Regions from separate parts of the Arthrobacter sp. 179 genome, predicted to be linked through region 2. Evidence: riboswitches for the same ligand, from Rfam matches in the RefSeq annotation. Region 2 holds a riboswitch; each other region holds the start of a gene.
What was found. Region 2 has a riboswitch for thiamine pyrophosphate ahead of thiE (thiamine phosphate synthase). Riboswitches for the same ligand answer to the same signal wherever they lie in the genome.
Positions count from the first base shown of each region.

Region 1: it holds a riboswitch for thiamine pyrophosphate, as region 2 does, so the genes downstream of both, thiC (phosphomethylpyrimidine synthase ThiC) here and thiE (thiamine phosphate synthase) in region 2, are expected to answer to the same signal.
Region 3: it holds a riboswitch for thiamine pyrophosphate, as region 2 does, so the genes downstream of both, ACT3UE_RS07360 (ECF transporter S component) here and thiE (thiamine phosphate synthase) in region 2, are expected to answer to the same signal.

Region 1 covers NZ_JBQSYU010000014.1:41,687-51,394, forward strand. The annotation lists gene ACT3UE_RS09920 (phosphoenolpyruvate carboxykinase (GTP)) at 1-420, shown strand, start outside; gene ACT3UE_RS09925 (PadR family transcriptional regulator) at 589-1,116, shown strand; gene ACT3UE_RS09930 (alpha/beta fold hydrolase) at 1,113-1,988, shown strand; gene thiC (phosphomethylpyrimidine synthase ThiC) at 2,207-4,006, opposite strand; TPP riboswitch at 4,003-4,110, opposite strand; gene ACT3UE_RS09940 (globin domain-containing protein) at 4,198-5,379, opposite strand; gene ACT3UE_RS09945 (RrF2 family transcriptional regulator) at 5,468-5,908, opposite strand; gene ACT3UE_RS09950 (hypothetical protein) at 5,934-6,416, opposite strand; gene ACT3UE_RS09955 (phosphomannomutase/phosphoglucomutase) at 6,413-7,828, opposite strand; gene ACT3UE_RS09960 (RecQ family ATP-dependent DNA helicase) at 7,927-9,708, shown strand, end outside.
Region 2 covers NZ_JBQSYU010000001.1:289,265-298,972, reverse strand. The annotation lists gene ACT3UE_RS01510 (quaternary amine ABC transporter ATP-binding protein) at 1-1,035, shown strand, start outside; gene ACT3UE_RS01505 (ABC transporter permease) at 1,036-1,887, shown strand; gene ACT3UE_RS01500 (glycine betaine ABC transporter substrate-binding protein) at 1,933-2,847, shown strand; gene ACT3UE_RS01495 (aldehyde dehydrogenase family protein) at 2,953-4,392, opposite strand; TPP riboswitch at 4,472-4,572, shown strand; gene thiE (thiamine phosphate synthase) at 4,629-5,303, shown strand; gene thiD (bifunctional hydroxymethylpyrimidine kinase/phosphomethylpyrimidine kinase) at 5,300-6,799, shown strand; gene ACT3UE_RS01480 (uracil-xanthine permease family protein) at 6,921-8,237, shown strand; gene ACT3UE_RS01475 (phosphotransferase) at 8,247-9,245, shown strand; gene ACT3UE_RS01470 (glycerophosphodiester phosphodiesterase) at 9,242-9,708, opposite strand, start outside.
Region 3 covers NZ_JBQSYU010000008.1:103,811-113,518, forward strand. The annotation lists gene ACT3UE_RS07350 (LLM class flavin-dependent oxidoreductase) at 215-1,546, opposite strand; gene ACT3UE_RS07355 (3-oxoacyl-ACP reductase) at 1,549-2,313, opposite strand; TPP riboswitch at 2,642-2,736, opposite strand; TPP riboswitch at 2,794-2,903, shown strand; gene ACT3UE_RS07360 (ECF transporter S component) at 2,939-3,571, shown strand; gene ACT3UE_RS07365 (ABC transporter ATP-binding protein) at 3,613-5,292, shown strand; gene ACT3UE_RS07370 (energy-coupling factor transporter transmembrane component T family protein) at 5,289-6,095, shown strand; gene ACT3UE_RS07375 (hypothetical protein) at 6,219-6,494, shown strand; gene ACT3UE_RS07380 (hypothetical protein) at 6,682-6,933, shown strand; gene ACT3UE_RS07385 (hypothetical protein) at 7,075-8,331, opposite strand; gene ACT3UE_RS07390 (NUDIX hydrolase) at 8,663-9,415, shown strand; gene nadA (quinolinate synthase NadA) at 9,412-9,708, shown strand, end outside.

The sequences.
Region 1 (9,708 bases), on a different contig from region 2:
ATCGGGTACGACGCCGGTGACTACCTCAAGCACTGGGACTCCATTGAATCCAAGGCCGATCCGGCGCGTTTGCCGCGGATCTTCCTGGTCAACTGGTTCCGCCGCACCCCCGAGGGCGGATTCGCCTGGCCCGGGTTCAGCGACAACTCCCGCGTGCTGAAGTGGATCGTCGAGCGCATCGAAGGCACTGCGGACGCCCAGGAGACGCCGATCGGCATGGTGCCCACCGGCGACTCGATGGATCTCAGCGGCCTGGACTCGTTCACCGCCGAGGACCTCGAGGTGGCCGTGACGGTCGACCCGGAGGAGTGGAAGCGCGAACTGGCGGATATCGAGGAGTGGTACGCCAAATTCGGGCCCTCCCTGCCGCAGTCCCTGCAGGATGAGCTGGACGGGCTGAAGCAGCGCCTGGGCGCCTAGCCGGTTCCACCGCGAGGAGCACCAGGGGCGGGAACGTCCAGCGGACCATCAAGGATGGCCCGCTGGACGTTCCCGCCCCATATCCCTCAGCGGGACCGCCCGGTGGCGCGGAGGCACACGCTGGGCCGATAGGCGATAGTTCACCTAGCAGGCTGGCATGATGGACACATGATCCTCGCACGTTTGATCCTCGGGCTCCTGAGCTTGTCGCCGATGACCGGCTACGACCTGAAGAAGCATTTCGACTCGAGCATCAACCACTTCTGGAATGCCGATAAGGCACAGATCTACCGCACCCTGGCCCAACTGGTGGACCAGGGCCTGGCCACGGTCCGGACCGTTCCGCAGGAGAACTACCCGGCGCGCCAGGAGCACCACATCACCGAGGCGGGGCGGGCGGCTTTGCAGGACTGGCTGACCGGAACGCTGGACCGGCAGCCCGCCCGTGAGCCCTTCCTGGGCCGGATCTTCTTCTCCGGGGAGCTCGAGCGCCACGAGGTCCTGGAACTGCTTGCGGCACGTCGCACCGAGGCCGAGGACCTGCAGCGGTCCTACCGGGCCCTGCGCGCGGAATTGGACGAGGCCGCCCTGGCCGACCGACGCGGCTACCTGATGGCCGCCACGCTGGACCACGGCATCGCCCACGTCGGTGCCGAACTGAACTGGCTCGACTCCGTCGAAGGGAATCTGCCATGAACGAAAAGCCCACGGTGCCTCCCTCCGTCGGGGAACGCCCCGATCCGGCCGGCTACCCGGAGATCCACCCCCCGGTGCGTCCCCGCACGGACGGCAAACCAGCCCAGACGCTGGTCTTTCTCCATGGCGGCAACGTGGCCAACTGGATGTGGGATCCCCAGGTCAAGGCCTTCCCTGCCTATCGGATCTTCACCCCGCATCTGCCCGGGTTCGGCGGCCGGGCCGATGAGGACTGGCGCGGGCTCGATAGCGCCGCGGATGACGTCGCGGCCTTCATCGCCGAAGAGATCGAGGACGGCCGGGTCCACCTGGTTGGCCAGTCCCTGGGCGGCGTCGTGGGCCTGCGTGTACTGGCCCGGCATCCCGAGCTCTTCGCCAGTGCCCTGTTCACCGGGGCAGGGATCCGGCCGGTGGGGGCGGGAACGCGGTTATCCACGGCGGCGCAACTGCGATTAGGGGACGCCGAATGGTTCTGGAAGGTCCAGGCCGGGGCCTTCGGGATTCCCGCGAACTCCCGCAGGCTCTACTCCGAACATGGGCTGACCCTGCGTCCGGACAACATGAAGGCGATGCTGGACGAGGTCCAGGCGGGCGGCCTGCCCGACGGGCTGGGGGACTACACCGAACGCCTGATGATGGTCGCCGGGGCCCGTGAACCGGCCCTGGTGCGCAAGGGATTCGCCGATGTGGCCGCGGTTCGCCGGGACACGGTCTTCCGTCTGGCCCCGGGGCTGCACCATCAATGGAGCGTCGAGGATCCGTTGTTCTTCAACGCGATGGTCCGCGCCTGGATCGAACGCGGTGAGGTCCACCCCCGGCTCGGGCGGGTTCCCGGGCTCCACCAGGCAGACCCGGATCCCGCTGGAGACTGATTGGTCTGGATCGCGGTCTCCGCAAGGCTTCGCTGCGTCAGGTGCGGACGCGCCGTATCACCTCCGGGCCGTGGACGGCTACATGACATAGTCCATATACCGACGACCGCTCCGGGCAACCGCCTGCGTTCCTGCCAGGGGAGCAGCTGCAGAAGTTGCCCGGAACGTTGGAGGCGCCCGTTGCCTCCCGTGCGGACGCCGTCGTCGTACCCGGTGGATCAGTCGGTGCCGTTGCCGACGGGGATCGTCGCCTGGAGGTAGATGCTGGACCCCGAATCCGCGAATTCACGGCTCTTCGCCTGCAAACCGGCTTCGATGTCATCGGCCAGTGCCCGTTGGCGTTCGGTTCCCCCGAACTCCTCGCGGATGTCCTGGGAGATCCGCATCGAACAGAACTTCGGCCCGCACATGGAACAGAAGTGCGCGGTCTTGGCCGGCTCCGCAGGCAGCGTCTGGTCGTGGAACCGCTGGGCCGTGGCCGGATCCAGACCCAGGGCGAACTGGTCGTTCCAGCGGAACTCGAAGCGCGCGGCCGACAGGGCATCGTCGCGGGCCGTCGCCCCGGGATGCCCCTTGGCCACATCGGCGGCATGCGCGGCGATCTTATAGGTGATCACCCCGGTCTTCACGTCGTCCTTATCCGGCAGCCCCAGATGCTCCTTCGGGGTCACATAGCAGAGCATCGCCGTGCCGTAACGGGCGATCTCGGTGGCCCCGATGGCGCTGGTGATGTGGTCGTAGCCGGGGGCCGTATCGGTCACCAGCGGACCCAGGGTGTAGAACGGCGCCCCGTCGCAGAGCTCCTGCTGACGCTCGACGTTCTCGCGGACCAGATGCAGCGGGATATGTCCGGGTCCTTCCACCATCACCTGCACGTCGAACTGCCAGGCCCTGCGGGTCAACTCGGCCAGGGTATCGAGCTCAGCGAACTGGGCGGCGTCGTTGGCATCGGCCAGGGAGCCGGGGCGCAGCCCGTCACCGAGGGAGAAGGCGACGTCGTAGCGGGCGAAAATGGCGCAGAGCTCGTCGTAATGGGTGTAGAGGAAGTTCTCCTGGTGGTGGGCCAGGCACCACCCGGCCATGATCGATCCACCGCGGGAGACGATGCCGGTGACCCGGTCGGCGCTCAAGGGCACATGGCGCAGCAGCACCCCGGCATGAATGGTCATGTAGTCCACGCCCTGTTCGCATTGCTCGATGACGGTGTCGCGGAAGATCTCCCAGGTCAGTTTCGATGCATCCCCATCGACCTTCTCCAGCGCCTGGTAGATCGGCACGGTGCCGATGGGCACCGGGGAATTGCGGATCAGCCATTCGCGGGTGGTGTGGATGTCATCGCCGGTGGACAGGTCCATCACCGTATCGGCGCCCCATTGGGTGGCCCAGGTGAGCTTGTCGACCTCCTGGGCGATCGAGGAGGTGATGGCCGAGTTGCCGATGTTGGCGTTGATCTTGACCAGGAAGGCCTTGCCGATGATCATCGGCTCGGATTCGGGATGGTTGATGTTCACCGGGATGATCGCCCGTCCGGCGGCGACTTCGCGGCGGACCAATTCGACGTCGCAGTTCTCGCGCAGCGCCACATAGCGCATCTCGTCGGTGAGGGTGCCCTGTCGGGCGTAATGCATCTGCGTGACGGTACGCCCCTGGTGCGAGCGCCTCGGTACCGGGGTCGTGCCGCTCCATTCTGCCGAGGCGGCCCCGCGACGCACGGCGGACCGGCCGTCGTCGTGCAGGGTGCGTTGGCGACCGGCGTATTCGGCGGTGTCACCCCGGGCGGTGATCCATCGGGTGCGCGGACGCGGGAGGCCGACGGTCGGTTCGGAGCCCGGACCGGCGGTCCGATACGCCAGATGGGGCTCGTTGGCGCTGCCGTCGGGGGAATCCGCCAGGCAGATCGCGGTGACCGGGACCCGCAGGCCGTGTTCCGGATCCTCGATCCACTGCAACCGGTGCTGTGGGTGCTGTTCCCACGCGGTGGCGGACGGGGTGGTGGGTTTTACTGTGGAATCGCTCATTTGAGCCCTCAACTTCCTACGCCGGCATGACCCGGACAGGTTCGACGGTCGCGAGCGGTGGCAGCTCGATCTCAGCCCCTCCTGGGGCACCCGTGTGGACGTTGCGAGCGTAACGGAGCGGCCCGCGATCTGGCTAATCCAGTTCGCGGGCCGCTCCGGTGTGGCGCCCCTCCGGGGCAGCGGGCTCGTGCCTAGGCGGCAAGCCAGAGGTCGGGACCGAAGACCTCGTAGTGGATGTTCCGCGGGGCCACGCCGGCGGCGATGGCCTGGCTGCGCACCGCACGCATGAATGGCAGCGGACCGCAGAGGTACATCCGGGCATCCTCGGGCAGCTCGACGCCGGTCAGGTTCATGAACCCCTCGACGGCCTGCAGGTCCGCGGTGGTGCCGGTGGTGTCCTCGAGCCACAGGCGCATCTCGACGTTGGGCAGCTGCTCCACGGCGGCGAGCATCTGGTCCTTCAGCGCCCAGTTCGATTCCATGGCCTCGGCGTGGAGCACCAGCACCTGGCGGTCCGACCCGGTGGAGACCAGCGACTGCAGGGCCGAGGCGCTCGGGGTGCACCCGATGCCGGCGGTGGCGATGATGATCGGCCCGCCCTCCATGTCCAGGGTGATGTCACCGTAGGGGTTGGACAGTTCCACGACGTCGCCGACCTCGAGATTGCGGTGCATGAAGGGGGAGACCTCCCCGCCTTCATCCAGCTTGGTGGTCAACACCCGCTCGGTGGTGGATTCGACGTTGTCGGAGAGGGAGTACTGGCGGCACTGGCGCAGCCCGTCGGCCAGCGGCACGCGGATGCTCACGAACTGGCCGGGCTTGGCCACCGTGACGGCGGTGTCATCGGCCGGCTCGAAGCGGAACGTCATGCAATCCTGGCCGGAAGCCTCCGTGGAGGTGACCTTCCATGGGGCGTAGATCCGGTCGTTGGCCTGTTCGGCGTAGAGGCCCTTTTCGATCTTGACCAGGGCGTCGGCCATCAGCCAGTAGACCTCGGACCAGGCGGCGACGACCTCTTCGGTGGCTGCTTCGCCCAGATCCTCGGCGATGGCCGCGAACAGGTGGTCGAAGACGATCTGGTACTGGTCGGGCTGGATGCCCAGCGACGTGTGCTTATGGGCGATGCGGGACAGCACTGATTCGGGCAGCGATTCGGGGTGTTCGATCAGGTGGGAGGCGAAGGCGGCAATGCTGCCGGCCAGGGCCTGTTGCTGGGCTTCGTTCTTCTGGTTGGCGCGACTGAACAAGCCGTCCAGGAGTTCAGGACGTGCCGCAAACATCCCGGCATAGAACTTCTTGGTGATCTCACCGATCCGTTCGCCAATCACGGGAAGTGTCGCCTGGACGACGGGGCGGGACGTTTCTGAGAGCATCGAATCTCCTCGAGGTCGAATTACTTGCGTCTGATCCGCAAGTATTATGATACATTTCTACACCTTGTAGAAAACTGGGGCAAATCGGCTATCGCGAAATGGGAAAAGGAAGGGGGACCAGCGCCGGGGAGGACGCCAGATCGCGGATCGACCAGTGGTCCAGCTCCTGGTAGAAGGCCTCCTGGGCGCGCGCCAGGGCTGTGCGGAGCCGGCAACCGGCGATCAATGGGCAGGCGGCCGTGCCGTCGTCGGTGGTGCACTGGGCGAGATCGCCCTGCCCCTCGAGGCTGCGCAGCAACGTGCCGGCGCCGAGGGACAGCCCCGATTCGTTGATCTGCACGCCACCGGTGCGCCCGCGTTTGACGTCGATGTGTTTCAACTGGCCGAGCTTGTGCACGGCCTTGGAGACCTGGTTGTAGGGGATGTCGATTGCCTCGGCGATCTCCCGGGTCCTCAGCAGGGGATCGGACCGGGCGGCGAGCAGCATCAGGATGCGCAGGCACACATCGGAAAAGGCGTTGATCTTCATGATGTCGACGCCCGGTCCCCACGGATCAGGCCCAGATCCTCAAATCAGCTGGTTCGGGGGTGGGCTCCTGGAAGGTCCACTCGCTGCCTTCGGCGGCGGGGGAGGCATAGGGCTGGATGATGGCCACTGCCCCGCCGAGGCTGTGCTCCGCCAGGGCATGGACGGCGTCGACATCCTCCTGCAGCAGGGTCACATCGGAGACCAGGGCCACGGCCACGAAGTTCTCACGCTGACCGATCAGCAAGGTGACCAGGTCATCCATCATGACTTCGGCATCGATATCCGCTTCGGGATCCTCGTCGTCCTCATCGGGTTGGACCGCCAGCAGGCGCAGTTCCCCTTCGGCCTCGCCGTCGGGCTCCAGGCCGATGGCGAAGGGCAGGAAGACCCCGTTGGTTTCAAGCTGTTCGCGGGCGACGCCCAAGGCGGTGCCGAGCACCTTGTTCAAGTCCTGGTGGGCGGCCTCACCGAGTTCGGCCAGCCGGTTTTCCGTGGGGTTTTCGCTCATGCATTGCTCCTGACAAGGGTGAGGACCGCGTCGCGGACGCGTTCCATGGTCGGGGTGTCTACGGCTTCCCCGTTATAACGGAGGAAGGGTTCGGTGTTGGAGGGGCGGAGGTTGAACCAGAAGGATCCGTCCGTGGCCTTCACCGTGGTGCCGTCCAGCCTATCGACCACCGTCTCCGGGGTCGAAAAGCTCTCCAGCACCCGGGCCACGGCCGCGTCCTTGTCCTCGACCTCGGAGTTGATCTCGCCCGAGGAGAAATACGGTTCGTATTCGGCGGCCAGATCTCCCAGGGCACGGTCCTGGGAGCCGAGGGCGGCCAGCACATGCATCGCGGCGAGCATGCCGGTGTCCGCGTTGTAGAAATCGCGGAAGTAGTAGTGGGCGCTGTGTTCGCCACCGAAGACGGCCCCCTCGGCGGCCATGACCGCCTTGATGAAGGAGTGGCCCACCCGGGTGACCACCGGCCGTCCGCCGTCGTGTTCCACCAGTTCGGGGACCGCGCGGGAGGTGATGAGGTTGTGGATGATCACCGGGGTCTGCTCGCCGGCGGCCTGCGCCCGGGCGATTTCACGTCGGGCCACCAATGCGGTCACCGCCGAGGGGGACACCGGCAGACCTGCTTCGTCGATGACGAAGCAGCGATCCGCGTCGCCGTCGAAGGCCAGACCGATATCGGCGCCGTGTTCGAGGACGGCGGCCTGCAGGTCCTTGAGGTTCTCCGGTTCCAGCGGGTTCGCCGGGTGGTTGGGGAAGGTCCCGTCCAATTCGAAATACAGCGGCACGATCTCCAGTGGAAGGGCCGGCAACAGGTCATCGCCCAGGACCGCGGGAGTGGTCATGCCGGCCATCCCGTTGGCGGCGTCGACGACGACCTTCAGCGGGCGGATGCCCGAGAGGTCGACCAGGGAGCGCAGGTAGGCGGCGTAGTCCTCCAGCACGTCCCGGGTGCTGATGTCCCCCTGGGGCGCGTCCCCGGAGACCGGCAGGCCTTCGGCGAGGTAGGTCTGGGCCAGATCGCGGATCTCATACAGGCCCGTATCCGAGGAGACCGGCACGGCACCGGCCTGGGCCATCTTCATGCCGTTATAGGCCGCGGGGTTGTGGCTGGCGGTGAACACGACGCCGGCGGCATCGAGTTGGCCGCAGGCGAAGTAGAGCTCATCGGTGGAGATCAACCCGAGCAGGCAGACCTCGGCCCCGCGGTAGGAGGCCCCGCGGGCGAAGGCGGCGCTGAAGGCGGGGGAGGAGGGGCGCATGTCACCGCCGACGAGGACCTGTTTGCCGGCCAGGGACAGGACGTCGACGAAGGCGGCGCCCACGGCCTCGACGATCTCCTCATTGATGGTTTCGCCGACGATGCCGCGGACGTCGTAGGCCTTGAAGGAAAGGGAAAGATCAATCTCGCTGCTCACGGGGTCGAGCTTAGCCGTTCGGGGCGTATCCACGCGATCATCCAACCACTCCACCGGGTCGGTGCCCATGCGTGGGTGGTCGCTGGGATACTGGGTCCATGGTTGAAACGCGGAACTCACAATTGCATGACGACGCCACTGCGGTCCTGCGCCGGCTGGTCGGAAACGACGGGGCCCGATTCCACGAGGGGCAGTTCGAAGCGATCGAGGCCCTCGTCGAGGGCGGCCGTCGGGCCCTGGTGGTCCAGCGCACCGGCTGGGGCAAATCCGCGGTGTATTTCGTGGCCAGCCTGCTGCTGCGTGCCCGCGGCGCGGGGCCGACGCTGATCGTCTCCCCGCTGCTGGCCCTGATGCGCGACCAGGTCGCCGCCGCGGCGCGGGCCGGGGTGCGGGCCGAAGCGATCAACTCGGCCAACGCGGTCCAATGGCAGGAGGTCATCGCCAAGCTCGAAGCCGATGAAGTCGACGTCCTGCTGGTCTCGCCCGAACGGCTGAACAACCCTTCCTTCCGCGAACAGCAGCTCCCCGAACTGATCCGCCGGATGGGCCTGCTGGTGATCGACGAAGCCCACTGCATCTCCGACTGGGGCCATGACTTCCGGCCCGACTACCGGCGGATCCGCGATCTCATCGCCGCCCTTCCGGGAAACGTGCCGGTGCTGGCCACCACCGCGACGGCCAACGAACGGGTGGTCCACGACGTGCAGGAACAGCTGGCCGTCGGAGGCGCGGAGGTCTTCACCCTGCGCGGACCGTTGGCCCGCAAATCGCTGCGGCTCGGGGTCCTGCGGTTGCCGAGCCCGCGTTCGCAACTGGCCTGGTTGCTGACCCATCTGGCCGATCTGCCCGGCAGCGGCATCATCTACACCCTGACCGTCTCGGCGGCCGAGGACATCACCCGACTGCTCCGGGAGGCGGGGCACGACGTGCGCTCCTATACCGGGCGGACCGACCCGGAGGAACGCGCCGCCTCCGAACAGGCGCTGAAGGAGAACCAGGTCAAGGCGCTGATCGCCACCAGTGCGCTGGGGATGGGCTTCGACAAACCCGACCTCGGATTCGTCGTCCACGTGGGCGCCCCCAGTTCCCCGGTCGCCTACTACCAGCAGGTCGGTCGTGCCGGCCGTGGAACCGACAACGCCGATGTGCTGTTGCTGCCGGGGCCGGAGGACCGGGAGATCTGGCGGTACTTCGCCACCTCCTCCATGCCGGACGAGGAACGGGCCCATGCCGTGTTGTCCGAATTGGAGGCGGCCGGAACGGCGGTCTCGGTCCCGGCCCTGGAGGCCCGGGTGAACCTGCGCCGTTCCCCGCTGGAACTGCTGCTCAAGGTCCTGGCCGTGGACGGGGCCGTCGAACGGGTCGCCGGGGGATGGGCGCGCACCCGCGAACCCTGGGCGTACGACGCCGCCCGGTATGCCCGGGTCGCCGCCGCCCGCGTGGACGAACAGAATTCGATGTTGGAGTACGAACGCACCACCGGGTGCCGGATGGAGTTCCTCTCCCGCGTCCTGGACGACCCTGCGGCGGCACCCTGCGGCCGCTGCGACAACTGCGCGGGCCCCTGGTACCAGGACTCGATCGGTGACGAGGCCCGGGACCGCTCCCAGGCGGCCCTGGGCCGGGTGGGGGTCCAGGTCGATCCCCGGGCGATGTGGCCCGGCGGCATGGACCGCCTCGGGGTCCCGCTGAAGGGAAAGATCAAGCCCGCGGACCAGGCCCGTCCCGGCCGGGCCCTGGCCCGGCTGACCGATCTGGGCTGGGGGGCCAAATTGCGGACCCTGCTCTCGACCCCCGTCGACGAGGCCCCCGACGCAGCCATCGAGGACGCGATGCTGCGCGCCTGCGTGCAGGTGCTCTCCGAATGGGATTGGGCCGAA
Region 2 (9,708 bases):
AGCGGCTCGGTGGTCGTCGGTGACACCGATATCGCCAAGGTCTCGGCCAAGAAGTTGCGCCAGGTCCGCCAGAAGCACATCTCCATGGTCTTCCAGCACTTCGCCCTGCTGCCCCACCGCACCGTGATGCAGAACGCAGCCTACGCGCTGGAGATCCAGGGCATCTCGAAGCAGGAGCGCACCACCCGGGCCCAGAAGATCCTGGACGTCGTGGGACTCAAGGGGTGGGGCGATAAATACCCCAGCGAACTCTCCGGCGGCATGCAGCAGCGTGTGGGCCTGGCCCGCGCCCTGGCCTCCGAAACCGACATCCTGCTGATGGACGAGGCCTTCTCGGCACTCGACCCGCTGATCCGTCGCGATATGCAGGAGCAGTTGGCCTCACTGCAGGCCGAACTCGGCAAGACGATCGTCTTCATCACCCACGACCTGAACGAGGCCATGTTCCTCGGGGACCGGATCGCGGTCATGCGCGACGGGGAGATCGTCCAGATCGGCACCCCCGACGACATCCTCACCCGCCCGGCGAACGACTACGTCTCGGCCTTCGTGCGCGACGTCGACAGGACCCGGGTGCTCACCGCCGGAACGGTCATGGAGACCCCGCGTTCCGTCGTCAACCTCTCCGGTGGTGCCCGCAATGCGTTGCGGACCATGCGCGAACTGCAGACCTCGGCCGCCTTCGTGCTGGACCGGCAGCGCAAGCTGCTCGGAGCCGTCCGCGACCGCGAGGTGATGGGCCTGCTCGAACGCGGAGGTACCGACCTGGAAGAAATCATCACCGTCGGCAATGACCCGGTCACCGCCGAGACGGCGCTGAACGACCTGTTCGGCCGCTCCGTGGAGTCGCCGGTACCCCTGCCGGTCGTCGACGACGAGGGCCGGCTCATCGGCGCCATCGCCCGCGCCACCCTCCTCTCCGCGCTGGGCAACGTCCCCTCGACCACCAGCAGCGTCCCGGTGGTCGCCGCCGACCAGCCGGAAGACACCGATGCCCCCGCGGCTGCATCCGACGACGAAGGAGGTGCCCTCTAAATGACCGATCAGCTATTCCGCATTCCCGTCGGCCACTGGGGCGAAGTGGTCCTCAACTGGTTCATCGCCAACCTCGGCGGGCTCTTCAACCTCATCAAGTCCTTCTTCCAGAACTGGTACGACGGGCTGGCGTGGATCCTCACCGCTCCGCCGTTCTGGGTCGTCATCCTCGTGCTGGCCCTGCTGGCCTGGCTCCTGCGCAGTTGGAAGATGGCCATCGGTACGGTCATCGGACTGCTGTTGATCTACGGGATGAACCAGTGGGAGCACTCGATGGAGACCCTGTCGCTGGTCCTGGTGGCCAGCATCGTCGCGGTGATCATCAGTGTTCCGCTGGGCATCCTCACCGCCAAATCCAAGATCGTTTCGGCGGTCGTCAAGCCGATCCTGGACTTCCTGCAAACCATGCCTGCCTTCGTCTACCTGGTCCCGGCGATCCTGCTGTTGGGGATCGGCGTCGTCCCCGGAATCGTGGCCACGATCGTGTTCGGCATGGCGCCGGGCACCCGCTTCACCGAATTGGGGATCCGCAGCGTCGATACCGAGGTCGTCGAGGCCGGCCAGGCCTTCGGCGCCTCCCCGGGACGCATCCTGCGCCAGATCCAGATCCCGCTGGCGCTGCCGACCATCATGGCCGGCATCAACCAGGTCATCATGCTCTCCCTGTCCATGGTGGTCATCGCCGGCATGGTCGGCGCCGGTGGTCTCGGCAAGGATGTCTACGCCTCCCTGACGACCCTGAACACTCCCCTGGGTGTCGAATCAGGTCTGTCGGTGGTCATTCTGGCCATCTTCCTGGACCGCATCACCGCCTCCCTGGGCCAATCCAACGTGCCGGCGAAAAACGGCTAACGACCCTACGCCCCGCTGGCGGGGCGCGAAGAAAGGAAATGAACAATGCAAAGGAAATTCGCATCAATGATGGGGATCGCCGCCACGGCGGCCCTCGCGCTGACCGCCTGCGGCAGCGGCGACACCGGAAGCAGCGAATCCGAGGTCCCCGACTCGCCTGAGAACGGCGACCAGGCCGCGCTGAACATCGGCGTCATGGCCGGCTGGGACGAAGGCGTGGCCGTGTCCAACCTCTGGAAGCAGATCCTGGACAAGAAGGGCTACGACGTCGAACTCACCGACGCCGATGCCGGCCCGGTCTTCGCCGGTGTCGCCTCCGGTGACCTGGACCTGACCATGGACGTCTGGATGCCGCTGACGCACAAGAAGTACTTGAAGAAGTACGGCGACGACATGACCAAGCTGGGCACCTGGTACGACGATGCCAAGCTGACCATCGCGGTCAACGAAGACGCCCCGATCGATTCGCTCGAGGACCTGGCGGCCAATGCCGACAAGTTCGGCAACACGATCTATGGCATCGACCCGGGCGCCGGGCTGACCGACACCACCGAAAAGGCGGCCATCCCGGACTACGGCCTGGAGAAGATGGACTTCAAGACCTCCTCCACCCCGGCCATGCTGGCCCAGCTGAAGAAGGCCACGGACGCCGATGAGGACATCGTCGTCACCCTGTGGCGCCCGCACTGGGCCTACGACGAGTTCCCGATCAAGGATCTGAAGGATCCCAAGGGTGCCATGGGCGACGCGGAAACCATCACCTCCTACGGCAACGCCGACTTCGCCGACACCTACCCGGGACTGACCGAGTGGTTGAACGACTTCACGATCGACGATGACCACCTGTTCTCCCTGGAGAACGCCATGTTCAACGACACGGACACCGATGACTACGGACCGATCGTCGACAAGTGGATCTCCGAGAACCAGGACTACGTGGATTCGCTGACCGAGAAGTAGCCACGATCCATCGGCAGGTGCCATGGCACCGACCGTAGCGAAGGGCCCGGACCGCATTGAATGCGGTCCGGGCCCTTCGTCTGTCGGGGCACTCGGCCGGGCGGATCAGCCGATCGAACGCATGATCTTCCGCTTGGCCCAGCCGAAGGGCGGGTAGACGGCCCGCAACGTATCGAGCATCGCGGTCTTGGACAGCACCGGACGTTGCTGGCTGAAGGTATCGAACCCGAATTTGCCGTGGTAGTTCCCCGTCCCCGAGGCCCCCACCCCGCCGAAGGGCAGCGCGGGGACCGCCAGGTGCATGCTGCACACATTATGGGCGATCGCCCCGGCCCGCACCTGGTCCTCGAAGGAGGTGTGCAGGCGCGGGCGTTCGCTGAACAGGTAGGCGGCCAGCGGTGAGGGGCGGGAGTTGATGAACCGCACCGCATCATCGAAGCGGTCGACCTGGATGATCGGCAGGATCGGACCGAAAATCTCCTCCGTCATCACCGGGGCCGCCGGGTCGACGTCAGCCAGGACCGTGGGGGCGATGTACCTCGCCTCCGCGTCGCTGGTCCCCCCGGCCACCACCCGTCCCTGCCCCAGATAGGATTCCAGACGTTCGAAGTGCGAGGCGTTGATGATCCGCCCATAGTCCTTGCTGCCCGAGGGGTCCTTCCCATAGAACGCGCCGATGGCCTTGGGCAGCTGCTTTTCCAGTTCGGCCGCCGCCGTGGCCCCGACCGCCAGGACGTAGTCCGGGGCGACACAGGTCTGTCCGGCATTCATGAACTTCCCGTGGGCCAACCGCCGGGCGATGGCGGGGAAGTTCCCGTCGGCGACCACCGCCGGACTCTTCCCGCCCAGTTCCAGGGTCACCGGGGTCAGCGTTTCCGCCGCGGCCCGGGCCACGATCTTCCCGACCCGTTCGCCTCCGGTGTAGAAGATGTGGTCGAAGTCCATCTCCAGAAGTTCGCTCGTCGTCTCCGCGGCCCCCTCCAGGACCGCGACAGCGCGCCGATCCAGGTACTGCGGGATGAGGGCGGCCATGACCGCCGAGGTGGCCGGAGCCAGTTCGGAGGGTTTGAGGATCACGGTGTTCCCTGCCGCCAGGGCACCGACCAGCGGGCCGAGCAGCAACAGGACCGGATAGTTCCAGGGGGCGATCACCAGGACCATGCCCAACGGACGCGCCTGGACGCGGGCCGACGCCGGTTGCAGCGACAGCGGGACCTTCACCGCCTCATCCGCCATCCAGTCGCCCAGGTGCAACAGGGCATGATCGATTTCGGCCTTCACCCGATCCAGTTCGGTCAGCCGGGATTCGGCCGCCGGTTTACCCAGATCCGTCATCAACGCGTCACATAGGGTCTGTTCTTGATCCTGGATCAGCCGTTCGAGTGCCTTGAGCTGGGCGCTGCGGAACCTGCGGGGGTGGGCCAGCCGGGAGTCGGCGGCATCACGCAGCCGGCGGGCCGCGGTGGCCGGGAGTTCGGCGTCGGGGCCCGCCGGCACGACGGGCGCGGAAACTGCTGGGGGACGGGAACGTCGGTTCATGGCCATGGGTACGACACTAACGTGGACACCGCCGGCGGGGCAGCCGGTCGGTTTGCCGCCCCCAGTGGGGGACTGTAGGCTCACGATCACTGACACGGGGTGTCCGCCACCGGCGCGGACTGAGAGCACACCCGGCAAGAACCTGATCTAGTTCGTACTAGCGGAGGGATGTCGCCCATGCACCAACATGCGCCCACCTTGGCCCATTCACCCACCGACTGCTTTGTTGAGGCGGTGCTCGCATGAGCGCGCCGGTTCCCGGAAGCGGGATCTACCTCGTCGCCAACTCCACCAGCACGGCCGGACGGCCCTTGGCCACCATCGTGGCCGAGGCCGTCGCCGCGGGGGTCGGGACCATCCAGCTGCGCTGCAAGGACCTGTCCGCCCGCGAATTCCTGGCCGAGGCGGCCGCCTGCGCCGAACACACCGCGGGCCGGGCCCTGCTGCTGCTCAACGACCGGGTGGACGTCTACCTGGCGGCCCGTGCGGCAGGGATCCGCGTGGACGGGGTCCATATCGGCCAGAAGGACCTGCCCGCCGAACTCGTCCGGTCCCTCATCGGACCCGATGCCGTGCTGGGGCTCAGCGCCAGCACCGAGGACCACTTCGCGGCAGTAGCGGAACTGCCGGCAGGCACCATCGACTATCTGGGCACCGGGGCCGTCCGGGCCACGCCCACCAAGAAGGACCACCCGACCCCGCTGGGGTTCCCCGGCCTGGCCTCGTTGATCTCCCGGGCCCCGCTGCCCTGCGTGGCGATCGGCGGGCTGGGCTCCGGCGACGCCGCGGACGCGCACACCGCCGGGGCCATCGGCATGGCCGTCGTGCGGGCCATCTGCTCCGCCGCCGAACCCCGGGACTCTGCTGCCGCCCTGGTTCAGGAATGGACCCGGGCAGCACGAACGGAGACCGCATGAGCGCCCCGAACACCCCCAACATCCTGTCCATCGCCGGGGCCGACCCCTCCGGCGGGGCCGGGATCCAGGCCGACCTGAAATCGATTGCCGCCTGCGGTGGCTACGGGATGGCGGCGATCACCGCACTGACCGCCCAGAACACCCGGGGAGTCACCGGGGTCCATACCCCTCCGGCGGAATTCCTCACCCGGCAACTTGAGACGGTCGCCGCCGATATCCGGATCGATGCGGTGAAGATCGGCATGCTGGCCTCCGCCGAGGTCATCGAAGCCACCACCGCCTGGCTGGGTACCCGCCCGGGCACCACCGTCGTGGTGGACCCGGTGCTGATCTCCACGTCCGGGGACCGCTTATTGGAGCACGACGCCGAGGAGGCCCTGCGTCGGCTGCTCCCGTGGGCCGATGTCCTGACCCCGAACACCGCGGAATTGGCGGCACTGCTCGAGGAGCCGGTCTGCACCCGATGGGACGACGTCCTGGACCAGGCAGCCCGGCTCGCGAGGCGGTATTCTGTCCTGGTCCTGGCCAAGGGCGGCCACCTCACCGGCAGCCGGTGCCCGGATGCCCTCGTGGGCCCCGACGGCGTCATGGCTGCCGTGGAGGGTGACCGCATCGACACCCCGAACACCCATGGGACCGGGTGCTCGCTCTCCGCGGCGCTGGCTACCCTGTGGGCCCGCTGCGGGGACTGGGGGGATGCCCTGCGGCTGGCCCGCGGGTGGCTTGAAGGCGCCCTGCACCGTGCCGATGAACTCGAGGTCGGCGAAGGACATGGTCCGGTGAATCATTTCGGGGCGCTCTGGGACGGTACGGCGATCCCGACGACGGGGGCCTTGCTGGGCACCTGGTGGAACGATCTGGCACCGCTGCGTTCGGGGATCGACGATCTGCCGTTCATCCGTGCGCTGCGGGACGGGACCCTGCCCTCGGAGGACTTCCACTTCTATCTGGCCCAGGATTCCTTGTACCTGCGGACCTACTCCCGGGTCCTCTCCCGTGCCGCCGAGTTGGCGCCGAACCGCGAAGAGCAGCAGTTCTGGGCTTCCGGGGCCGTCGGCGCCCTCGAGGAGGAGGCGAATCTACATCTGCACCGGCTCGGAGATGCCCCCGATCCGGAACCCAGCCCCACCACCTCGGCCTACCTGAACCACCTGGTGGCCTCCGGCGATTCCTATCCCGAGCTCGTGGCGGCCATCCTGCCCTGTTATTGGCTCTACCAGGACATCGGCCAGCGGCTGGCCGCCGCGGCCCACCCGGGCCACCCCTATGCCGACTGGCTCGCCGCCTACTCCTCCCCCGAGTTCGACGAAGCCACCAGCGAGGCCATCGCGCTGGTCCAGAAGGTGGCCTTGCGGGCGGGTTCCACCACCCTGGCCGGGATGCGTCGCGCCTTCGACGAATCGAGCCGGCAGGAATTGTCCTTCTTCGCCCAGACCCCCGAAGACGCCGCCCCGCGATCGGCCTCCCTCCCCATGCCGGTGGCGGCCATCGGCTGATGCCGGCGCACCCCGGCAGGGGGCCCGACCCCGCCGCCCCGGGGTCGGGGGCGGTAGGATTCCGTGGGGCCCCGCACCGGTGAGGCCCCACCAACCCGCAGGGCCCCGATGGAGGACACCCATGAGCAATTTCCCCGGCTTCGGCTGGACGGTCCACGGCGACGGCACAACGATTCGACCCGGCACCGTGGTGGCCCCCGATGAACGGCTGAACTGGTTCCAGACCACCGGCATCGGCGTCCAACACGTGATGGCCATGTTCGGATCCACCGTGCTGGTACCGGCGCTGACCGGCTTCCCGGTCACCTCCACCTTGTTCTTCTCCGGGGTCGGGACCATGCTGTTCCTGCTCATCACCGCCGGCCGGGTACCCAGCTACCTGGGCTCCTCCTTCGCGTTCATCGCCCCGGTGACCGCCGCCATGTCGGGACATGGTTTCGCCGGGGCCCTGGGCGGCGTCGTCTTCTCCGGTGCGGCCCTGTTCATCATCGGGCTGGTGGTGCAGAAATCGGGCACCGGGTGGATCCACGCCCTGATGCCTCCGGTGGTCATGGGCACGATCGTCGCGCTCATCGGACTGAATCTGGCCGGATCGACCACCGAGGCCATCGAGTCGGTCCCGCTGACCACCTTCTCCACCGTCGCCGCCATCGTCTTCACCGCGGTCCTCTTCCGTGGCCTGCTGGGGCGCTTGTCGATCCTGGTGGGGATCATCGTCGGCTACCTGATCGCCCTGGCCCAGCATCAGATCGACTTCACCGCCGTCAACGAGGCCGGGTGGCTGGGCCTGCCGCCCTTCGCGTTCCCCGAATTCCACCTGGACACCCTGGCCCTGTTCCTCCCGGTCGTCTTCGTCCTTGTCGCCGAGAACATCGGCCATGTCAAGACCGTGGCGCTGATGACCCGCAGGGACTTGGACGACGTCAACGGCCGGGCCCTGATGGGCGACGGCATCGCCAGCATCGTCGCCGGCTTCGGTGGCGGTTCGGGCACGACGACCTATGCGGAGAACATCGGGGTCATGGCCTCCTCCCGCGTCTACTCCACGGCCGCCTACTGGGTGGCCGCGGCGACCGCCATGCTGCTGGCGTTCCTGCCGAAGTTCGGTGCCGCCATCTCCTCGATCCCCGCCGGGGTCAGTGGCGGGGCGGGAATCGTCCTCTACGGGATGATCGGCATCATCGGTGCCCGGCTCTGGGTGCAGAACCAGGTCAACTTCTCCAACCCGATCAACCTCATGACCGCCGGGGCCGGACTGATCATCGCCATCGCCGACCCGACCATCACCGTGGGGACCATGCAGTTCGGCGGCATCGCCCTGGGCACGGTGGCCACCGTGGTGATCTACCACGGGATGCGCACCATCGCCCGGGTCCGTGGCACCGAGCCCACCGACGCCCCGGAGTACACCGGCGCGACACCGAGCAAACTCGGCTAGGATCGGCCCGTGGCGCACTGGAATGACTATTGGGGTACCGAGGACTGGCTCGAGGAGATCGAAGGCTGGGTCTCGATGGTGCTCGACGCCTACGACCTGCGCCGCACCGGCCCGCTCGAACGCGGGCCGATCCACTTATGGTCCACCCAGGTCCTCGTCCCCACCGATCACGGCACCTTGTACGTCAAGGCCATCAACCCCGGCCAACAGGCCGAAGTCGCCGTCACCCGGGCGGCCGCGGGGCTGGCCCCCGATCAGCTGGTCATGCCGCTGGCCGTTGAGCCGATGCGCGGCTGGATGATCTCCCCCGACTACGGGGAGACGATGGCCAGGATCCCCAGCACCGACCACCAGCTCTGGGAGCGGATCCTGCGCAATGTCGCCCGCCTGCAGAAGACCCTCCTCCCCCACGGTGACACGCTCTTCGATGCGGGTCTGACCCAATTCGATCCCCGGCATATGCCCGGATACATCGATGACCAGGTCATGTTCCACGCCTCCCTGCCCACCGGGCACCCCTTGCATCTTCCGGCCCGCGATGCCGAGGAACTGGACGACCAGCTCGGCCCGGTGCGTGATATGTGCGGTTTCCTGGCCGACGCCGCGGTGCCCTTGTCGCTGGACCACAACGACCTGCATCGCAACAACGTCTTCCTGCCGGCCTCCAGCGAGGAACCGTTGCGTTTCATCGACCTCGGGGACGCGTACTGGGCCCACCCGTTTTCCACGTTGGCGGTTCCCCTGGCCACGATGTCCAAGGAGCTGAAGACCACGCCCTCCGATCCACGGATCCGCCGGGCGGTGGCCGCCTACCTGCAGGAGTGGGAGGAATACGGCACCCCGGCCGAGCTCGAGCGGCTCGTCGAACCCGCCTTGCGGCTGGGGAAGCTGCAGTCCCACGGGACGTGGCTGGCGATGCTCGCCGGAGCCAGCGAGGCCGATATGGAACACTATGCGGTCCAGGCCCTACGGCCCTTGGCCGAGCTGGTCACCCCCCTGACCCTCTAGGAGCCTGGATCCGCAGGTTTCTTATCTGCGGCTTCACGCTGGGGCCAGAACCCGCGGGCCTCCAGGGCCGCGGCCAGGACATCCGCCCGGTCGGTCATGATCCCATCCACACCCAGGTCGATCAGCCGGTCCATGTCCTCCCGCTCGTTGACCACCCAGACGTGCACCTGGATGCCCTCGCGGTGGGCCTGGGCCAGGAAACGCGGGGTGACCACGCGCAGTCGCCCCTGGCGTTCGGGAACCTGCAGGGCGGCGACCCCGCGAAGCCGCGGGCGCAGCAGCGCGAACAGCCCGACCTTGCCCAACAGGACGGCCAGTGCGCTGGTCACCAACCCCGGGCTTGATGCCGCGGGGGCATCCAGCAGACGCAGCACCCGGTGGCGCCGGGCGTCCGAGAACGAAGCCACCAGCACCCGGTCGTGGGCCGCATATTTGTTGACCAGTGCGGCGAACGGGCCCACCG
Region 3 (9,708 bases), on a different contig from region 2:
GTGACAGTTGGGGGTCGAATCATGCCTTGGCGTTGAAATTGGCTTTGCTCTGTATCTCGGGGCCGCTCTAATGCCGTCCCATCAGCAGCCGGTATTTATGTGTGACACGGACGCATAAGGCTCGAAAAGTAACTGAGGCAATTCGTGTTGCAGATTGTTGCCGTTCAGCTGGCGGTCTGAACGCTTGTCGCTAGCCTCGCTGCATGAACACGATCTAGCCCACCGGCCGCTCCAGACCCAAGTGCCCGCGCAGCGTTTCGGTCGGGTATTCGGTGCGGTAGAGCCCACGACGTTGCAATACCGGCACGACCCGGTCCACGAACTCCTCCAGCGAATCAGGCAGCATCGGCGGCATCAGGTTGAAGCCATCGGCGGCCCCCGAGGTGAACCAGCGTTCGATGGAGTCGGCGACCTGCTCGGGGGTTCCCACCATGGTGCAGTGGCCTCCTCCTGCAGCCATCCGGCCCAGCAACTGACGCACGGTGGGGCTTTCGGCCTCGACGATGCGCAGGATGGTGGCGTACCTGCCCTGCGGTCCGCTGAATTCCGTCGCCGGCGGCAGTGCCGGAACGGGGGCATCGAGCTCCCAGTCGCTGCAGTCCTGACCGATGAACGTCCCCAGCTGGTCCAGTGACTGTTCGGTGGGCAGCAGTGCATCCACCTCGGCCTGCTTCGCCAGCGCTTCGCCCTCGGTCGATCCCAGGAAGGCGACTAGGCCGGGCATGATCGCCACCTTCGCCGGATCCCTGCCCTCGGCGGCAATGCGCCGCTTCATATCCGAGTAGTAGTCCTGCCCGCTGGCCAGATCGTAGGCCACCGCGTAGATCCCCTCGGCATGGCGTGCCGCCAACTGGCGACCGGATTCCGAGGCCCCGGCCTGGAACAGGACCGGGCGGCCCTGGGGTCCCCGGGGGACGTTCAAGGCTCCGGCCACCCCGAAGTGCTCCCCGGAGTGGTTTACGGGTCTGACTTTGTCGGGATCGGCGAAGAGCCCGGCGCGGTCGGCGAGCACGGCATCGTCGGCCCAGGAATCCCAGAGGGCCAGGGCGACGTCGATGAACTCGGCAGCCCGGGCATAGCGTTCGGGACTGGGCGGCATGGCATCCATCGAGTGGTTGCGTGCCTCGGCGTCGAACATCGAGGTGACCACGTTCCAACCGATGCGTCCGGCGCTGATGTGATCCAGTGAGGCGAGCATTCTTGCAGCGTGGTACGGGGTGTAGAAGGTGGTGGAGACGGTGGAGATCAGCCCGATCCTGCTGGTGCTCCGCGCCATGGCGGCCAGCGCGGTCAACGGTTCGAAGAACCACCGGGGACCGGCTGACGGGTTCCCCGCCGAGTGTCCGTCGGCGAAGAACACGGCGTCGAACAGTCCGGCCTCGGCGGTTTGGGCCATCCGTTCGTAATGCTCGATGCTGCCCAGCTGTTCGACCGCAGAGTCAGGGTGGCGCCAGGCTGCCTGGTGGTGCCCGCAGGCATTGAGGAAGGCGTTGAGATGTAGTTGGCGTGGCGCCGTTTCGGCGGTGTCGGTTGTATGTGCGCTCATCTCTAGTTCTTCACCAATCCGCCGTCGACCACCAGGTTCTGCCCGGTGACCGCACGCGCCCAGGGGGAGGCGAAGAACAGGATCGCGTCGGCGAATTCCTCCGGGGTGGTGACCTTGCGCAGGGGGGTGGAGGAGGCAATGAAGTCGAAGACCTCATCGGGGGTCGCTGCGCTGGCGTCGGTGGTGCGCAGCAGGCCTCCGGAGACTATGTTCACCGAGACCTGGTGTTGGCCCAGATCTGCGGCCAGTGTGCGGGTCAGGGACAGCAAGGCCGCCTTGGCTGCCGTGTAGTCGTGATAGGGGACTACGGGATTCTGGAACAGGTTGGTGCCGATGTTGATGATCCGCCCGAAGCCGTGTTCGCGCATTCCCGGTAGCGCCGCCTGGGTCGTGTTCAGGGCTCCGCGGACGCTGCCGGAGAACTGGGAGTCGAACTCCTCCCAGCCGATCTCCGCGGCCGACGAGCGGGCATCGCCGTTGAAGGAGAAGTCGGCCAGGGCGTTGTTCACCACCGTGGTCACCGGGGAGCCGAAGTGCGCTTGTGCGCTTTCGAGCATCGTTGCGACCTGTACCGGGTCGGTGACATCCGCCTGGATGGCCAGGGCCTGGTCGGGGCCGTGGGCTGTGGCAATTTCCTCCGCCGCCTGGGCTGAATGGCGGTAGTTGATGATGACGCGGGCGCCTTGTGCGGCAAAGGCTTCAACGATGTGGCGGCCCAATCCGCGGGCGCCTCCGGTGACGAGGACAAGCTGGTCTGAGAGGTTCATCTGGTCTCACTTTCGTAGCTGCCGGTTGCAGCGGGTAGGTGGTGCTGGAGGGGGGGGAGCCCCGCAGACAGAATCGCCGGGGGAGATGAGTGAAGAAGACGGCGGACACAGCGCAAGGCAGAGGCAAGGTGTCTGCATGCCCGACGGCGGATAGCTGGCTTCGTGCGGGATCCTCAGCTGCGGGGCAGCTGGCGGGAAGGCATCAAAAAACTGGCCGGGCGGTGCCACGGCAGGATGCGGAGCGCCAGGGTGGACGCCGGCAACGCATGGCGGAATCGGGCAGTGGGGGCGTGACTCGGCGGGGCCGTCCACGGTGGGCCATGAGGCGAATGAGCACCTGCAACATCCCTTCGCTAGTTCGAACTAGATCAGGTTCAACGGGTGTTCTCTCAGCCAGGAATCCTGGCACCCCGTGTCACTGCTTCACACCCTACACACCTGCAGCAGCGATTCGACAACTTCGTTTCCCCGTGTACAGTCTGTGCTGAACACGGGAGTCCGGTGAGCCGGGCTGAGAGGAAGCTGATCAAGCTTCGACCGTCGAACCTGATCTGGATCATGCCAGCGCAGGGAGGCAAAAACTCCAAATCCCGTGCCCTGTTCACTCAACAGAAGGGGCACGACAGTGCACTCATCAACCACGCCTTCAACGGCGCCGTCCCTGACGCGCCGACGCTTTTCCTTCGACCTGAAGGACCTGATGCTCATCGTGGTCCTCGGCGTCGTCTTCGGCTTCCTCTACTGGGCACTGGTCCAGGCCTCGGCCGGGCTGACACTGGTCCTGGGCCCGCTCGGGGACCTCTCCTCGCACTTGCTCTTCGGCGGGTGGCTGATCGTCGCCCCGATCGCCGTCGCCATCATCAGACGACCCTTCGCCGGGATCCTCGCGGAGGTCATTGCCGGTGGGGTGGAGGTCGTTTTCCTCGGCTCGACGGCAGGACCCATGCTCTTCCTGGTGGCCGCCATCCAAGGTCTGGGCAGCGAACTTCCCTTCGCCCTGCGTCGCTACCGGTCCTTCAGCTGGCTCACCTACGCCTGCTCCGGACTGCTCGGAGCAGGATTGGCCTTCGCCGTCTCGGCCTTCCGTTTCGGATGGTACGGCCAGGATTTCTTTGTCATCCGGCTCATCGTTCAACTGCTCTCCGGGCTCATTCTCGGCGGTCTCCTGGCCCGCAAGACCGTTAACGCGCTGGCCAAAACCGGCGTCGTGGACAACTACGCCATCGGCCGGGACCTGCCAACCGCCGAGGGAGCATGAAACCGGAAAGTACGCCGGTAGTCGTGCTTCAGGACGTGACCGTGACCTACCCCCGAAGGCCGGCGCCGGTCCTGGATCGGGTGACCTTGAGTCTAGAAGCAGGCGAACAGGTCATCATCCTGGGGCCCTCGGGGGCCGGAAAGTCGACGCTTTTAAACCTGATGACCGGGGTCATCCCGCATTCGGTGGCGGCACGGTTCACCGGCCGGGTCCTCGTCGCTGGTCAGGACACCGCTCACACCGGCGTCGCCGAATTATCGCGGACCGTCGGCGTCCTGGCCCAAGACCCCGAATCGGCGATGTGCATGCCCGATGTGCAGCGGGAAATCGCCCTTCCACTGGAGAACCATGCGGTCCCCCCACGAGAAATCGAGAGTCTGATCGATGAGGCGCTGGAACAGGTCAACGGAGCCAGCCTCAAGGACAGGTCAACACGGCAACTCTCCGGCGGCCAAGGACAACGGGTGGCCTTGGCCGCCAGTCTGGTCGCGGAGCCACCGGTGCTGCTGCTCGACGAACCCACCTCGATGCTCGACGCCGAAGGCATCTCATCGGTGCGCCGAGCCATCGACCGGGTGGTGCACGACCGTGGCCCCGCCGTGGTGCTGGTGGAACACCGCATCGACGAGTATGCGGGAGCCGACGGCGTGGCAGGGCTCCCCGGACGGGCCATCGTGCTCGACGCCGACGGTGCCCTGCTGGCCGACGGCCCCACACGGAGCGTGTTGGAACAATCGGCACGCCAGCTCGTGGACGCCGGGTGCTGGACACCGTTGGAAACCGAGCTGCAGGCGGCGTTCGGCACAGAAGGCGGCTTGGCCTCGCCCATCGTCCGCGAAGAATTGCTGCACTGGGCCCAGGGCCAACCAACGGTTCCGCAGCCGACGCAGGCCACCGACAGCGTGGTCCTCTCCGCACGAGGCCTCTCGATCACCCGGGCGGCAATCCCTGCCCGGAAACGACGCCGCGAACCCGCGATGATCAGCCCCCAACTTGAAGGCATCGACTTGGAACTACGCTCCGGGGAGATCGTCGCCCTGTTGGGCGCCAACGGGACGGGCAAGACCAGTCTGTTGCTCGCGCTCGCCGGGCTGCTGCAACCACTAGCCGGCACGATATCGGGGGACCGGCCCGGACTGGTCTTCCAAAACCCCGAACACCAATTCGTGGCCACCACTGTCCGAGAAGAAGTTGGCCATGGACTGCCGACGCTCATCAACGGGCGTCCTGCCCAAGAGAAGATCGATGACCTGCTGGCCGAACACCGGCTGACGCATCTGGCCGCGAGTAACCCCTTCCGACTCTCGGGCGGAGAAAAGCGGCGGCTCAGCGTCGCGGCCATGCTCGCTCATTCACGCAACGTCCTGTTGGCAGACGAACCGGGCTACGGGTTGGACCGGAAAGCCACCATCTCGATGATGGGAGCCTTCCGGGACGCGGCGGCCGACGGACAGTCGATCCTGTTTTCCAGCCACGATCTGCGTAGTGTCGCGAGCCTGGCCCACCGGGGAATCGTCATCGCCGAGGGAACCATCATCGCCGACGGGCCGATTTTTGACGTGCTGGGCGACCGAGACGTCTTGGCCAGGGCAGGGATCGTGCTGCCCCCGCTGCTGGACTGGCTGCTGGGCCTCGGGAAGAGTCCGGAGCAGATCAAGAACATCCTGGCTGGTCTGGATCAAGAAGTGGCTGCTGCGGCACGGATGCCGGTGCCCTCGTGAGCGCGGCCCCCTTTCCGTGGGTCGTCACGACCACGCCCTTGGGCCGTCGCAACCCCACCATGAAGCTCGCCCTGCTCTTCGTGGTCTCCTTCGCCTTGCTCTTCGTCTTCGACCCGCTGACCCCGGCCCTGCTCTATCCGTTGGCGCTGGCCGCCGTACTGATCTGGGGCCGGCCCTCGCCCCGGATGCTGCTGCTGGCCCATATCCCGTTCCTGGGGTTTGCACTCGGGATGCTCATGATCAATGCCATCACCCGGCCGGGGGAGGAACTCTTCACGGTTCTGGGCCTTCAGGTCAGCGTCGAGGGAGTGAACCTGGGGACTTCCCTGGCCCTGCGCACGTTCGTTCTGGGGGTGTTGTCGATCGGTTTCGTCCTCTCCACCGATGCCGTGGCCCTGACCGACAGCCTGCATCAACAGGCCAGACTGGGTCCGAGGCTCTCCCATGCCGTCCTGGCCGGCTACCAGATGCTCCAAGACATGCCGGGCACCTGGCAGACGATCCGCCAGGCCCATGCCGTACGGGCTCCCGAGTCGGCACCGGGGGTGCGGCGACCCAAGATCCGGGAGTTCGGCCAGGCTGGCTTCTCCCTGATGGTGGTCTCCCTCCGCCGGGGTGAGCGCATGGCCCAGTCGATGGAGTCCCGTGGCCTGGGGCTGGCTCCACGAACGATCTGGAAGCCCATCAGGCTTCAACGAGCCGACTGGATCATGGCTCTGGGCGTGCTCACCGTTTTAGCTGTGGTGCTCGGTCTGGGTGTCACGGGTGGGTGGATCAGAGGGTACTCCGCTCTCTGGGAGTAGACCGGGAGTCGGGCTCTGCACGGCCTACCTACCTTCGCTTGGTAGGCTGCATCCTTTGCGCCCCGGTGAGAGGAAGACGGTATGAGTCAGGACCCCAGTACCTTCCGGAGGAGTGCGCGCGCGATGAATAATCGTGCGACCAAGGCCAAGAAGCTCGCCCGATTCCTCTGGGATCGGCATCTGGGGCCCGAGGAACTGGCCCAATACACGGATCAGGAACTGCGCTCCATTGCCCGGGACGCCGGAGTGCATCCTCCCTCAACCGGTGAAACCTGGGAGGCGACCGCCGAATTGCTCGCCGCCCAGGAGAACTGGTTGGAGAAGCATCCGAACCACCCGCTGGGTGAACGACACTTCTTCGCCGAAGGCTGGCAATACGAGCCCGGGTTCGGCAGCTAAGGAGCTCGCCTCCTGATGAGCAAAAAGTCGACCGGCCGGACCCCTGATCTAAGTGCCCGAGTTCGACAGACACGTGTTTCTGCTCCGAAAGGCAGGAGGACGCCTCGCTGGTTCAGGAGGTGGCGGCGTTTTAGCGTGGTGGCAGGGCAGACGCCAACGCAGCAGCCAAGTCTCCACGGAGACTGACATGCAACTCGCACCCATGTTCTCGGCTGCCGGCGGCGTCCTGACGACGGCAGGTTGCGCCTCGTTGACACCCCGGACCGTCGCGACCGTGGTGGTGGACGATGATTCATCGGCCACCACGACTGAACCCGAGACCCAGGCAGGGGCAGGGTTTAGGGCAGCGGTGGCCGGGGTGTTGCCTCGGGTGATGGCCGGTGGGCTGAAGGGGTTCAGGAGTGGGGCGATGGTCCCTGCAGTAGCCTCGAAACCATGAGTGCGGTACGCGGGCCCGGCCGTTTGCCCCACCATGCGCCGTTCGTCCGATTCTGGGCAGCTTCCACCGTCTCGGACTTCGGCACCTACGTCGCGCTGCCTGCTGAGGTCGCCCGCGGTCGACTGTGCGCCAGGAGCGGAGCTACGACCAGGACTGCTGCGCCTGCTCAGATTCAAGAGCTTCAGCAACAAACTTCTGCCCTCTAAAAATAAGCACTCCGACCCCGACGAAGAGCGCAGTAAAGACAAGTCCAATAGGCGCACCGGCCAAGCTGATCAAACCGAGAAGGCAGCAGGCGATGAGCACCATCCAGGCTGCAGTGGAGTAGGTGCCTGGAGAAAACCTTCGTTGTTTATCTCCGAACTTAACTTGGCGCTTTCCATTCGTGTAGGAAGCACTATTTTCTTGGCCTCCAAGGTATTCAATCCGAGGCCCCTCGGTTGGTCTGAAGCCGTTGATCGAAGTGGCATCACTCGTGGGCTCAGACTGTATTTGTTTTTGGCCTGCTGGACGCTTGGCTTTAGTTGGTGCTTTTTCCGGAACATAAGCGTCTGGCACATCATAGGAGGGTGCCTCAGGAACGAATTCGGGCAGCGATGGCATCGTTCTGAGCCAGTCGTCTTTCAAATCAGTGGCGCGGGCACCTTGGACCGTAAGTTCGACGGCCAATCCTGAACCCTTGAGTTTGGACCAGACGGCGAGGGTCCTATCCATGTCGTGAGCGTGGGCAATGGTCGGCAGAAAGTGCAGTGAACTTGCAGCAGTAAGTTGTCCGACGCGTTCGTCGTCAAGGCGTACTTCTACGAGTTCTCTGATAGATCCGTTCTTGAGTGTTTTTTCGATGTGGTGCATGGTCAGCACGACCAGGCCTTCTCCGGATGCTGGAACGTATTCGAAGAGATGCGGCAGGTGCTGGTCTTCTCCTGTGACTTGGAGTGCATTGCCCCACGGCAGAATTGCGACGTTGTTGAACTTTTGTGTGTTCAGCGGAAGCAAGAGTCCGGGATCGGGCAGGGCTACACGAATATTTACTTCTAATTCGAGTGTTGTTCGACCGTTCCTATCCCATTTATGTCGGTTGTAGGCCAGCACGTTGCCCGTAGTTTTGGCGACCGCTCCGGATGCAGCTATGCGGTGTATTTCCGGGTGCCACTTCTTGGCGTCTTCGTTGGAAAGGTAGCCAACAACTTGATCATCTATGCGGGCGCTGACAGCCTGCCCGTGCGATCCGAAAGGATTGTCCGGTTCCGGAACTAGATGGACTGGAAGGTCAACCCTTTTTGAATCATCACCTTTGGGGCGCCCGCCGATCAACTTGACGATGGAGCTTCGACGGAAGTACTCGCCGACCAGATCAACTCCGGCCCATTTGGCGTTAGGTATTTCATAATCTATCAAGTTGCCCCCGCGTAGCTATTTGAACATTCTTCGTTGAACTTTCGACGATATTTGATTTGCCCCGAGAGGTCTATTCATCGCGATCGCCTCGGGACTTGTGGGTCGCCGCCACGTTCATTGCAGTGGGCGCGGCACTGCTGGCCATCTCACCGTTCCGCGCCGTACGCCTAGAAGACGTCATCCTTGACGACGAAGAAACCGCCGGTCAATAAAAGGCGTGGGTCCCGAGGAAAAATACGCGTCATAGGTGTTGGAAATGCCCGGGCACCCACGTATGCTGACTTATTGTCACTTCGACAATAACTCTTAACAGCCTCGGGAAGGAGCAGGGATGGAGTTCGCCAATGTCTCCGAACGCCAGGCCATGAGCCCGGAATTGGCCGTCTCGACGGTGATCTTCGCCCTGCGTGATGAACTCCGGGACGGGGAACCGGCCGGACGCCGGACCCTCTGGCTGCCGCTGATCCGCAGGACCCGCGAACCCTTCAGGGGCCAATGGGCACTGCCCGGCGGTCCCCTGGGCGCCCGGCAAACCCTGCAGGATGCCGCCGCCGGCAACCTGCGGGCCACCACCGGCCTGGCCCCGAGCCACCTCGAACAGCTCTACGCGTTCGGTGGGCTCGATAGGTCCCCGGCCCACCGGGTCGTCTCGATCGTCTACTGGGCCCTGGTCCGTGAGGAACATCCCGACGCGCCGCAACTGGTGAAGGACCCCCATGTCGCCTGGTTCCCCGCACGCGACGAGGCCGTGATCGACGCGCTGGCCTTCGACCACGCGGACATCGTGCGCTACGCGCTGTGGCGACTGCAGAATAAAGTCGAATACTCTTCGATCGCCCACCGCTTCCTGGGCCCACGCTTCACCCTGGCCCAGGTCCAGGAGGTCTACGAGGCCGTCCTGGACCGCCGCCTCGACGCCGCGAACTTCCGCCGCCACCTGCGCGGAGCCTCCGGCATCGAGGCCACCGATGAATACCTGCACGGGGGCAAACACCGCCCACCACGCCTGTACCGGTACGCGGGGGATGTCGCCGTCGTACCGCAAGAGACCACCAACACGGAAGAACAGCGGGATAGATCATGACCAGTGTCAACAGCACCATCCAACAACTGAGCCTGACTCCTGTCGGGGACGGGGCGGACTCGGGGGTCTGCACCACCGATCTGGTGAAGTCCCCCTGGGACCTCGATACCGGGCTGCCCGCCTACGGGCCCGGCTCCTCCATGGATGACGTCGCCCCGGCCGACACCCCGCAACAAGGGGTGATCCCGGAAAAGTACAGGAGTGCGGACGACGCCGAACTCGACGCACGCATCCGCGCCGCCAAGGAAACCCTGGGCGAACGGTTGGTGGTGCTCGGGCACTTCTACCAACGC